2 regions of the Catellatospora sp. NPDC049133 genome follow, and region 2 is predicted to be linked to the other one. Evidence: riboswitches for the same ligand, from Rfam matches in the RefSeq annotation. Region 2 holds a riboswitch; the other holds the start of a gene.

Region 1 (4,407 bases), on a different contig from region 2:
GAAGTACCGGTCCCCGACGATGCCGAGCTGCGCGCGGATCCGTACCTGCTCGACCAGCTCGCCCTGCGGCGCCGGCGAGGGCCCGTCCGCGGGCCGCCCCTGAAACCGCCGCACCCCCGACGCCAGCAGCTGCACGATCTCCGCCACCACCCCACCCTACGACCGCGGCCGTGCGGTCCGAAGGCGCGGCGCGGACACCGGCCGTTTGGATCATGACGGCAGAGTGGGCGGGTGGTTAGGGTGGCGGGCATGGCGTTCGACATCGCGCGGGCTCGCGCTGCATACCCGGCCCTGGGTGAGGGTTTCCGGCACTTCGACGCGGCCGCGGGCTCGCTGGTCGCGGAGCCGGTCGCGCAGGCGGTCGACGCCGTGTACCGGGGTGCGGTGGCCAACCGCAGCGACGCGTTCGCGCCCGGCCGGCGCGCGATCGGGATCGTCGCGGACGCCCGCCGCGCGGTCGCCGACCTGCTCGGCGCGGACCCGGCCGGGGTGGTCTTCGGTAACAGCGCGACGTCGCTGGTGTACCTGGTCGCCCGCACACTCGGCCAGTCGTGGGGTCCGGGCGACGAGGTGGTCGTCTCGCGGCTCGATCACGACTCGAACGTGCGCCCGTGGGTGCAGGTCGCCGACGAGCAGGGCGCGACCGTGCGCTGGGCCGAGTTCGACCCGGCCACCGGTGAGCTGCCGACCTGGCAGTACAAGGACCTGGTCAGCGACCGCACCCGGCTCGTCGCGGTGACCGCGGGCAGCAACGCGATCGGCACCCGGCCGGACGTGCCCGCCATCGCCGCGATCGCGCACGCCGCCGGGGCGCTGGTCTTCGTGGACGGCGTGCACGCGACGCCGCACCAGCCGACCGACGTCGCGGCGCTCGGCGCGGACTTCTACGTGACCAGCGCGTACAAGTGGTCCGGCCCGCATCTGGCCGCCTGCGTGGCGGACCCCGCGCTGTGGGCGGGGATGTTCCCGGCGAAGCTGCGCCCGTCCAGTGACGCGGTGCCGGAGCGCTTCGAGTTCGGCACGCCGAGCTTCGCGTCCCTGGCCGGCGTCACCGCCGCCGTCGATCACCTGGCGGGTCTCGACCCGGCCGCGACCGGGTCCCGGCGCGAGCGCCTGCTGACCTCCCTGGCCGCGGTACGCGACTACGAGGCGGAGCTGTTCGCCCGGCTCGTGGACGGGCTCGCCGCGATCGACGGGGTGTCGCTGTGCCCGGCCCCGGCCGACCGGTGCCCGACGGTGTCGTTCCGGGTCGGGTCGACGCACCCGGCCGAGACGTCCAAGGCGCTCGGCGACGCGGGCATCTGCGCGTTCGCCGGGGACTACTACGCGTGGGAGTACTTCCACACGATGGGCCTGCGGGACTCCGGCGGCGCGGTGCGGGCCGGCATCTACCACTACACGACCGCCGAGGACGTCGACGTGCTGCTGGACGCGGTCCGCGCGCTGGCCAAGCAGGCGGCCTGAGGCAGCGCGTCGGCGTCGCGGCTTGACCTCAAGTGCACTTGAACTCCTAGCGTCGTCGCAACCGACGCACACCCAGGAGCGCCCATGCACGCCATCCGGCAGTACGAGTTCGGCCCCGCCGAGAACCTCCGCTTCGAGGAGGTCCCCGACCCGGTGCCGGGCGAGGGGCAGGTGCTGATCGAGGTCGAGGCCGCCGGGGTGCACCTCGTCGACACCACGATCCGCTCCGGCAGCCCGGGGCCGTTCCCGCCGCCCACGCTGCCGATGACGCCGGGCCGGGAGGTCGCCGGGCGAGTGGGCGGCACCGGGCCGGGCGTCGACCCGGCGTGGCAGGGCCGGCGCGTGGTCGCACACCTGGGCATGACCAGCGGGGGGTACGCCTCCCGTGCGGTCGCCGCCGTCGCCTCCCTGCACGAGATCCCCGAGCAACTCAGCGCCCCGGCCGCGGTGGCGATGATCGGCACCGGCCGGACCGCGGTCGGTGTGCTGCGCCTGGCGCGCCTTACCGATGCCGACGCGGTGCTGGTCACCGGCGCGGCAGGCGGTCTGGGCACGCTGCTCGTGCAGGCGGCGCAGCGGGCCGGAGCGCTGGTCGTCGGCGCGGCGGGCGGCCCGGACAAGGTGGCCCGGGTCCAGCGCAACGGAGCCGACATCGCCGCCGACTACCTGGAGCCGGGCTGGGCCGGCAAGGTGCGTGCCGAACTGGGTGAGCGCGACCTGACCGTGGTCCTCGACGGCGTCGGCGGCGAGCGGGGCCGCGCGGCCCTGGAACTGCTCGCCCCGCTCGGCCGCTTCCTGATCTTCGGCGGGTCCGCCGGCGCGCCGACCCAGCTCACCACCCAGGACCTGTACGCCCGGGGCATCATCGCCTCGTCGGCGATCGGCCCGGCCATGATGAAGGTCGCGGGCAGCCTGCGCCCCCTGGAGGAGCAGGCCCTGCGCGACGCCGCCGAGGGCTGGCTCACCCCGGCGATCACCACGTTCCCGCTCGCCGAAGCCGCCCGCGCCCACACCGCCCTGGAGACCCGGGCCACTGTCGGCAAGGTCGTCCTGATCCCCTGATCCGCCCGCGCACCTGACCGCGCGAGGTCTCACCGGCCACGTGGCGCTTCGGCGCGGGCGCGTCCCACACCATGATCATTCGACTTGCCGGGCACATGTGTGAATGGGTGCGCAAGATACGCACAGGTGCCTGGCAAGTCGAGCGATCATGGGGCGGTCGGCGGCCGGCCGACCGGCGTGTGAGTGGCCTGGGTTACGGTGCCGAAACACACGTGCTGGTAGCGTGGGCGGTGCCGGCACACCCGTGTGGGAGAGTCCGCGTAAAGCGGCGCCGAAGGGGCAATTCCTCCCCGGAACCTCTCAGGCACCCGAACCGTACGGGCATGGCGACTCTGGAGCGGCGCGACCCGCCGTGGCGAGGCTCATGAGCATCGCCCGTGACAGAGGGGGAGGGCTATCCATAGTCCTCGACCCCGGAGCACACATTGAGCGCCTTCGTAGAACGCCACATCGGTCCCGGTTCAGACCAGACCGAGAGCATGCTCAACGCCATCGGCTACTCCTCGATCGAGGAGCTGATGGACGCGGCCATCCCCGAGGTGATCCGCTGGCACGGCGCGCTGGACCTCCCGGCCGCCGCGACCGAGGCCGAGACCATCGCCGAGCTGCGCGCCTTCGCCGACCGCAACACGGTCGCCACCTCCATGATCGGCCTGGGCTACTACGGCACCCACGTGCCCGGCGTGATCAAGCGCAACGTGCTGGAGAGCCCGGCCTGGTACACGGCCTACACGCCGTACCAGCCGGAGATCAGCCAGGGCCGGCTGGAGGCCCTGCTCAACTTCCAGACCGTGGTCACCGACCTCACCGGCCTGGCCACCGCCAACGCCTCCATGCTCGACGAGGGCACCGCCGCCGCCGAGGCGATGACGCTGGCCCGCCGTTCGTCGAAGAGCAAGAGCAACGTGTTCGTCGTCGACGCGGACACGCTGCCGCAGACCATCGACGTGATCGCCACCCGGGCCGAGCCGCTCGGCATCGAGGTCCGCGTGCTCGACCTGGACGCCGAGGAGCTGCCCGAGCAGTTCTTCGGCCTGCAGCTGCAGTACCCGGGCGCGTCCGGCGCGCTGCGCGACCACGCCGCCCTGATCGAGACCGCGCACGCCCGCCAGGCCCTGGTCTCGGTGGCCGCGGACCTGCTGGCGCTGACCCTGGTCCGCGCCCCGGGCAGCATCGGCGCGGACATCGCCTGCGGCAGCGCCCAGCGCTTCGGCGTGCCGATGGGCTTCGGCGGCCCGCACGCCGGCTACCTCGCGGTGCGCGCCGGTCTGGAGCGCTCGCTGCCCGGCCGCCTGGTGGGCGTCTCCAAGGACGCCGATGGCACCCGCGCGTACCGGCTCGCCCTGCAGACCCGTGAGCAGCACATCCGGCGGGAGAAGGCGACCAGCAACATCTGCACCGCGCAGGTGCTGCTCGCCGTCATGGCCAGCATGTACGCCGTCTACCACGGCCCGGACGGGCTGCGGAAGATCGCCCGGCACGCGCACGACAGCGCGAGCCGCCTGGCGGTCAGCCTGCTCACCGGCGGCGTCGAGGTCGCGCACACCGCGTTCTTCGACACCGTCACCGCGGTCGTGCCGGGCCGCGCGCAGACCGTGGTCGCCGCCGCCGAGCGCGACGGGATCAACCTGCGCCTGGTCGACGCCGACCGGGTGAGCGTGTCCTGCGACGAGACCACCACGGTCGCGCACCTGAAGGCGGTCTGCGCCGCGTTCGGCGTGACCCTGGCCGAGCCGCGCCAGGCCACCGCGATCCCGGCGGAGCTGGCCCGCGACACCGAGTTCCTCACCCACGAGGTGTTCTCCAGCCACCACAGCGAGACGGCGATGCTGCGCTACCTGCGCCGCCTGTCGGACCTCGACTACGCGCTGGACCGGGGCA
Region 2 (4,407 bases):
ACCGCACTACCAATGCGAGCAATGCGACCTCCAAAGTCCATCATCTGAACGTGCCGCACTGATTGTGCGGGCAGCCACGGTGGGAATTCCCGACGCTCGGCACCGATCTCCACGGCAAGCATCTGCCGTCCGCGCAGTGACATGATCGCCGAGACCTCCGGGGTTTCCGGTAGGGCCAAGAGCATGGGAGATTCTTGCTCATGGGAGCCTGGAGCGCCGCACCGTTCGGGAACGATCGGGCCCTGGACCTGTTGGAGGAGCTCGCCGAACTCGACGACCTCGGGAAGTCCGACCTGCTCGGAGACGTGTTCAGAGAAGGGCTGGCTTCGGTTGCCGACAATCCGCCCTTGGCCCACGAAGTTGTCGCTGCCGCGGCGCTCATAGCCTTGGCGCTACCCGGCGGACTCGTATCGATCAGCCGACACCCGGCGGGTGACGACGACGGTTTCGGAGATTTCGACCCCGCCGACGAGGGCAACGCCGAGGAGGAATGGACCCCGGCGCTGCTGCGGTCGCCTGAAGCCGGGTTGATCGGGCAAGCGATCGCCGCGGTCCTCCATGTGACCGGGGCGGACAGCGAGTGGCGCAGCGTCTGGATGCTGGAAGCCGACCGAGACGAGGCAATCGAGAGGGTGGCGCTCGTCGTCGCCGTGCTCGAACGTGCGGCGGGTGGGCAACCCTGACGTCAGGTGCAGATCTTGGAGAGCAACGGGATCGGCGGCTGGCGCGTCGCTCCCGGCAGCCGTCGACCCGTCGGTTAACCTGACGGTCCGGCCCGACCCGAGTGCGGCGCCGCCGGAACGGAGGCGGCATGGGAGCACGGCTGGAGGAACTCGGCTGGCGGCAGACGCCGATGGGCGTGATCAGCCTGCGCCGCCGCTGGGACCCGATGTTCAAGACCGACGTCTACGAGGTCAAACTCGACGACGACTTCCTCATGTCCAGCCTGTTCACCGTCGCCGAGGAGGCCGTCGCCGAACTGGCGCTCGCCGAACTCGACGGCACCGGCTTCGACGTGGCCGTCGGCGGCCTCGGCCTCGGCTACACCGCCCTGACCGTGCTCGCCGACGACCGGGTGAACTCGCTGCTGGTCATCGACGCGCTGTCCGACGTCATCGCCTGGCACGAGCAGGGCCTCATCCCCGCCGGCACGACCCTTTCCAGCGACCCGCGCTGCCGCCTGTCCGAAGGCGACTTCTTCGCCCGCTGCGCGTCCCCGGACGGCCTCGACCCGCACCGCCCCGGCCGCCGCTTCCACGCGATCGTCGTCGACATCGACCACTCGCCCAGTCACCTGCTCCACCCGAGCCACGCGAGCTTCTACGAGCCCGCAGGCCTGCGCCGGCTGGCCGAGCACCTGCACCCTGGCGGCGTGTTCACGCTCTGGTCCAACGACCCGCCCGACGACCAGTTCACCGCCCGCCTCGCCGGGGTGTTCCAAGACGTACGCGCCGACGTCGTCAGCTTCCCCAACCCGCTGCAAGACCGCGAGTCGACCAACACCGTCTACGTCGCCAAGCGCCGCTGACCCGCCCCGGCCGCGGTTGACGGCGTTCCAGAGCGGCGTCTACGGTACGGCGGACAACTGAATACCTCGCCGACTGAACCACGGCGGGAGAGGCCCGGCGCGACCGGGCCGCCGAAGGAGCAACTTCTCCCCGGAATCTCTCAGGCCCACGTACCGCCGTGGCGAGGCGAACTCTGGAAAGTCAGGATGAAACAGTCCTGCGCCCACGGTGCAAGCCGCGATTCGCGGTGAAGCTCTCAGGCAGTGATGACAGAGGGGGAGGCCATCCACCACCGGTGCCGCCTGTGCGGCACCCGGACCAGGGAGCCTCCCGTGAGCGCCGTCGCGTCGCCGACCGCTGCCCACCCCAGTCCCGAACGGGACCAGGCTGGGCATGATCAACCTTCCCCCAGGCAGACCGCCCTGCACGACGTGCACCGCGGGCTCGGTGCCGTGCTGACCGAGTTCGCCGGCTGGACCATGCCGCTGCGTTACGGCAGCGAGACCGCCGAGCACCACGCCGTCCGCCAGGCCGCCGCCCTGTTCGACCTGAGCCACATGGGCGAGATCGAGGTCACCGGCCCCGGCGCGGCAGCCATGCTCGACCACGCCATGGTCGGCCGCCTGTCCGCCGTCGGCGTCGGCCGCGCCCGCTACACCATGCTCTGCGCCCCCGACGGCGGCGTGCTCGACGACCTCATCGTGTACCGCCTGGAGGAGCAGCGCTACCTGGTCGTCGCCAACGCCGCCAACACCTCCGTCGTATCGGCCGCGCTGGGCGAACGCGCCACCGGGTTCCAGGCGCTGGTCCGCGATGTGTCCGCCGACTGGGCGCTGCTCGCCGTGCAGGGACCGCGCTCGGCCGACATCCTTCGCGCCGTGACCACCACCGCCGACGTGGACGCGCTGCGCTACTACGCCATCGACCCGGCGGTGCTCGCCGGAACGCCGGTGCTGCTGGCCCGAACCGGCTACACCGGCGAGGACGGCTTCGAGGTCTACTGCGCGCCCGGCGACGCGGCCGCCGTCTGGGCCGCGCTCACCGCGGCCGGAGCCGGGCACGGCCTGGTCCCGGCGGGGCTGGCCTGCCGGGACACGCTGCGGCTGGAGGCGGGCATGCCGCTGTACGGCCACGAACTGACCGCCGGGCGCACCCCGTTCGAAGCGGGGCTGGGCCGTGTCGTCGTGCTCGACAAGCCGTTCGTCGGCCGCGACGCGCTGGTCGCCCGTGCCGAGGCCGGCCCGGCCGAGCTGCTGGTGGGCCTGCTGCCCGCCGGGCGCCGCGCACCCCGGGCCGGCTATGACGTGCTCGACCCGGACACCGGCGTCCGGATCGGCACCGTGACCAGCGGCGCGCCGTCGCCGACGCTGGGCCGCCCGATCGGCATGGCGTACGTGCCTGCCGACCGGGCCGCCGTCGGCACGGTGCTCGCCGTCGACATCCGCGGCAGCCGCGACACCGTCACCGTCGTCGACCTGCCCTTCTACCGCCGCCCCGCTGGAGGCCACGCGTGAACACCGTCCCCGAGAACCTGCGCTACACCCGCGACCACGAGTGGCTGTCCGAGGAGGATGTGCCCGCGGTCGGTATCACCGCGTTCGCCGGTGAGGCCCTGGGCGACATCGTCTACCTGGAGCTGCCCGCCGTCGGCACGTCCGTGACGGCGGGCGAGCCGTGCGGGGAGGTCGAGTCCACGAAGTCGGTCAGCGAGCTGTACGCCCCCGCCGACGGCGAGATCGTCGAGGTGAACCCAGCGGTCGCCGACGACCCGTCGCTGGTCAACTCCGATCCGTACGGGCAGGGCTGGCTGTTCCGGCTGCGCCTGACCGGGGAGCCTGAGCTGCTCGACGCGGCCGGGTACGCCGCGCTGATCGGGGCGGAGGCCAGCCGGTGACCACCCTGGACGCCCCGCTGGCGGAGTTCGACCCCGAGGTGCACGCGGCGCTGCGCGCCGAGCTGGGCCGCCAGCGCGACACCCTGGAGATGATCGCGAGCGAGAACTTCGCGCCGCTGGCCGTGCTGCAGGCGCAGGGTTCGGTGCTGACCAACAAGTACGCCGAGGGTTATCCGGGGCGGCGCTACTACGGCGGCTGCGAGCACGTCGACGTGGTGGAGCAGCTGGCGATCGACCGCGTTAAGGCGCTGTTCGGGGCGGGCTACGCCAACGTGCAGCCGCACTCGGGCGCGCAGGCCAACGCGGCGGCGATGATGGCGCTGATCCAGCCCGGCGACACGATCCTCGGCCTGGACCTGGCGCACGGCGGGCACCTCACCCACGGCATGCGGATCAACTTCTCGGGCCGGCTGTACCACGCGGTGGCTTATCACGTGTCCGCCGAGGACGGCCTGGTCGACCTCGCCGAGGTGGAACGGCTGGCGCTCGAACACCGGCCCGCGCTGATCATCGCGGGCTGGTCGGCGTACCCCCGGCAGCTGGACTTCGCCGCCTTCCGCAAGATCGCCGACCTGGTGGGCGCGCGGCTGATGGTGGACATGGCGCACTTCGCCGGGCTGGTCGCGGCGGGCCTGCACCCGAACCCGGTGCCCTTTGCCGACGTCGTCACCACCACGACCCACAAGACGCTGGGCGGGCCGCGAGGGGGAGTGGTGCTCACCGACCAGGAGGACGTCGCCAAGAAGGTGAACAGCGCGGTGTTCCCGGGCCAGCAGGGTGGCCCGCTGGAGCACGTCATCGCGGCTAAGGCGGTCGGTTTCAAGATGGCGGCGAGCGCGGAGTTCGCGCAGCGGCAGCGACGGACCCTCGACGGCGCGCGCGTGCTGGCCCAGCGGCTGTCCGCGCCGGACGTGGCGGCGGCCGGGGTGTCAGTGCTGACCGGTGGCACGGACGTGCACCTGGTGCTGGTGGACCTGCGGGCGTCGGAGCTGGACGGGCGGCAGG

Evidence for each region. Region 2 has a riboswitch for glycine ahead of gcvT (glycine cleavage system aminomethyltransferase GcvT). Riboswitches for the same ligand answer to the same signal wherever they lie in the genome.
Region 1: another riboswitch for glycine. It lies ahead of gcvP (aminomethyl-transferring glycine dehydrogenase); the one in region 2 lies ahead of gcvT (glycine cleavage system aminomethyltransferase GcvT).

Annotation. Positions count from the first base shown of each region.
Region 1 covers NZ_JBEZDT010000032.1:56,121-60,527, forward strand. The annotation lists gene AB0B35_RS30875 (molybdenum cofactor biosysynthesis protein) at 1-147, opposite strand, end outside; gene AB0B35_RS30880 (cysteine desulfurase-like protein) at 250-1,464, shown strand; gene AB0B35_RS30885 (zinc-binding dehydrogenase) at 1,549-2,526, shown strand; glycine riboswitch at 2,764-2,852, shown strand; gene gcvP (aminomethyl-transferring glycine dehydrogenase) at 2,952-4,407, shown strand, end outside.
Region 2 covers NZ_JBEZDT010000009.1:17,213-21,619, reverse strand. The annotation lists gene AB0B35_RS12110 (antibiotic biosynthesis monooxygenase) at 1-34, opposite strand, end outside; gene AB0B35_RS12105 (DUF4259 domain-containing protein) at 201-683, shown strand; gene AB0B35_RS12100 (spermidine synthase) at 812-1,528, shown strand; glycine riboswitch at 1,603-1,694, shown strand; gene gcvT (glycine cleavage system aminomethyltransferase GcvT) at 1,841-3,022, shown strand; gene gcvH (glycine cleavage system protein GcvH) at 3,019-3,402, shown strand; gene glyA (serine hydroxymethyltransferase) at 3,399-4,407, shown strand, end outside.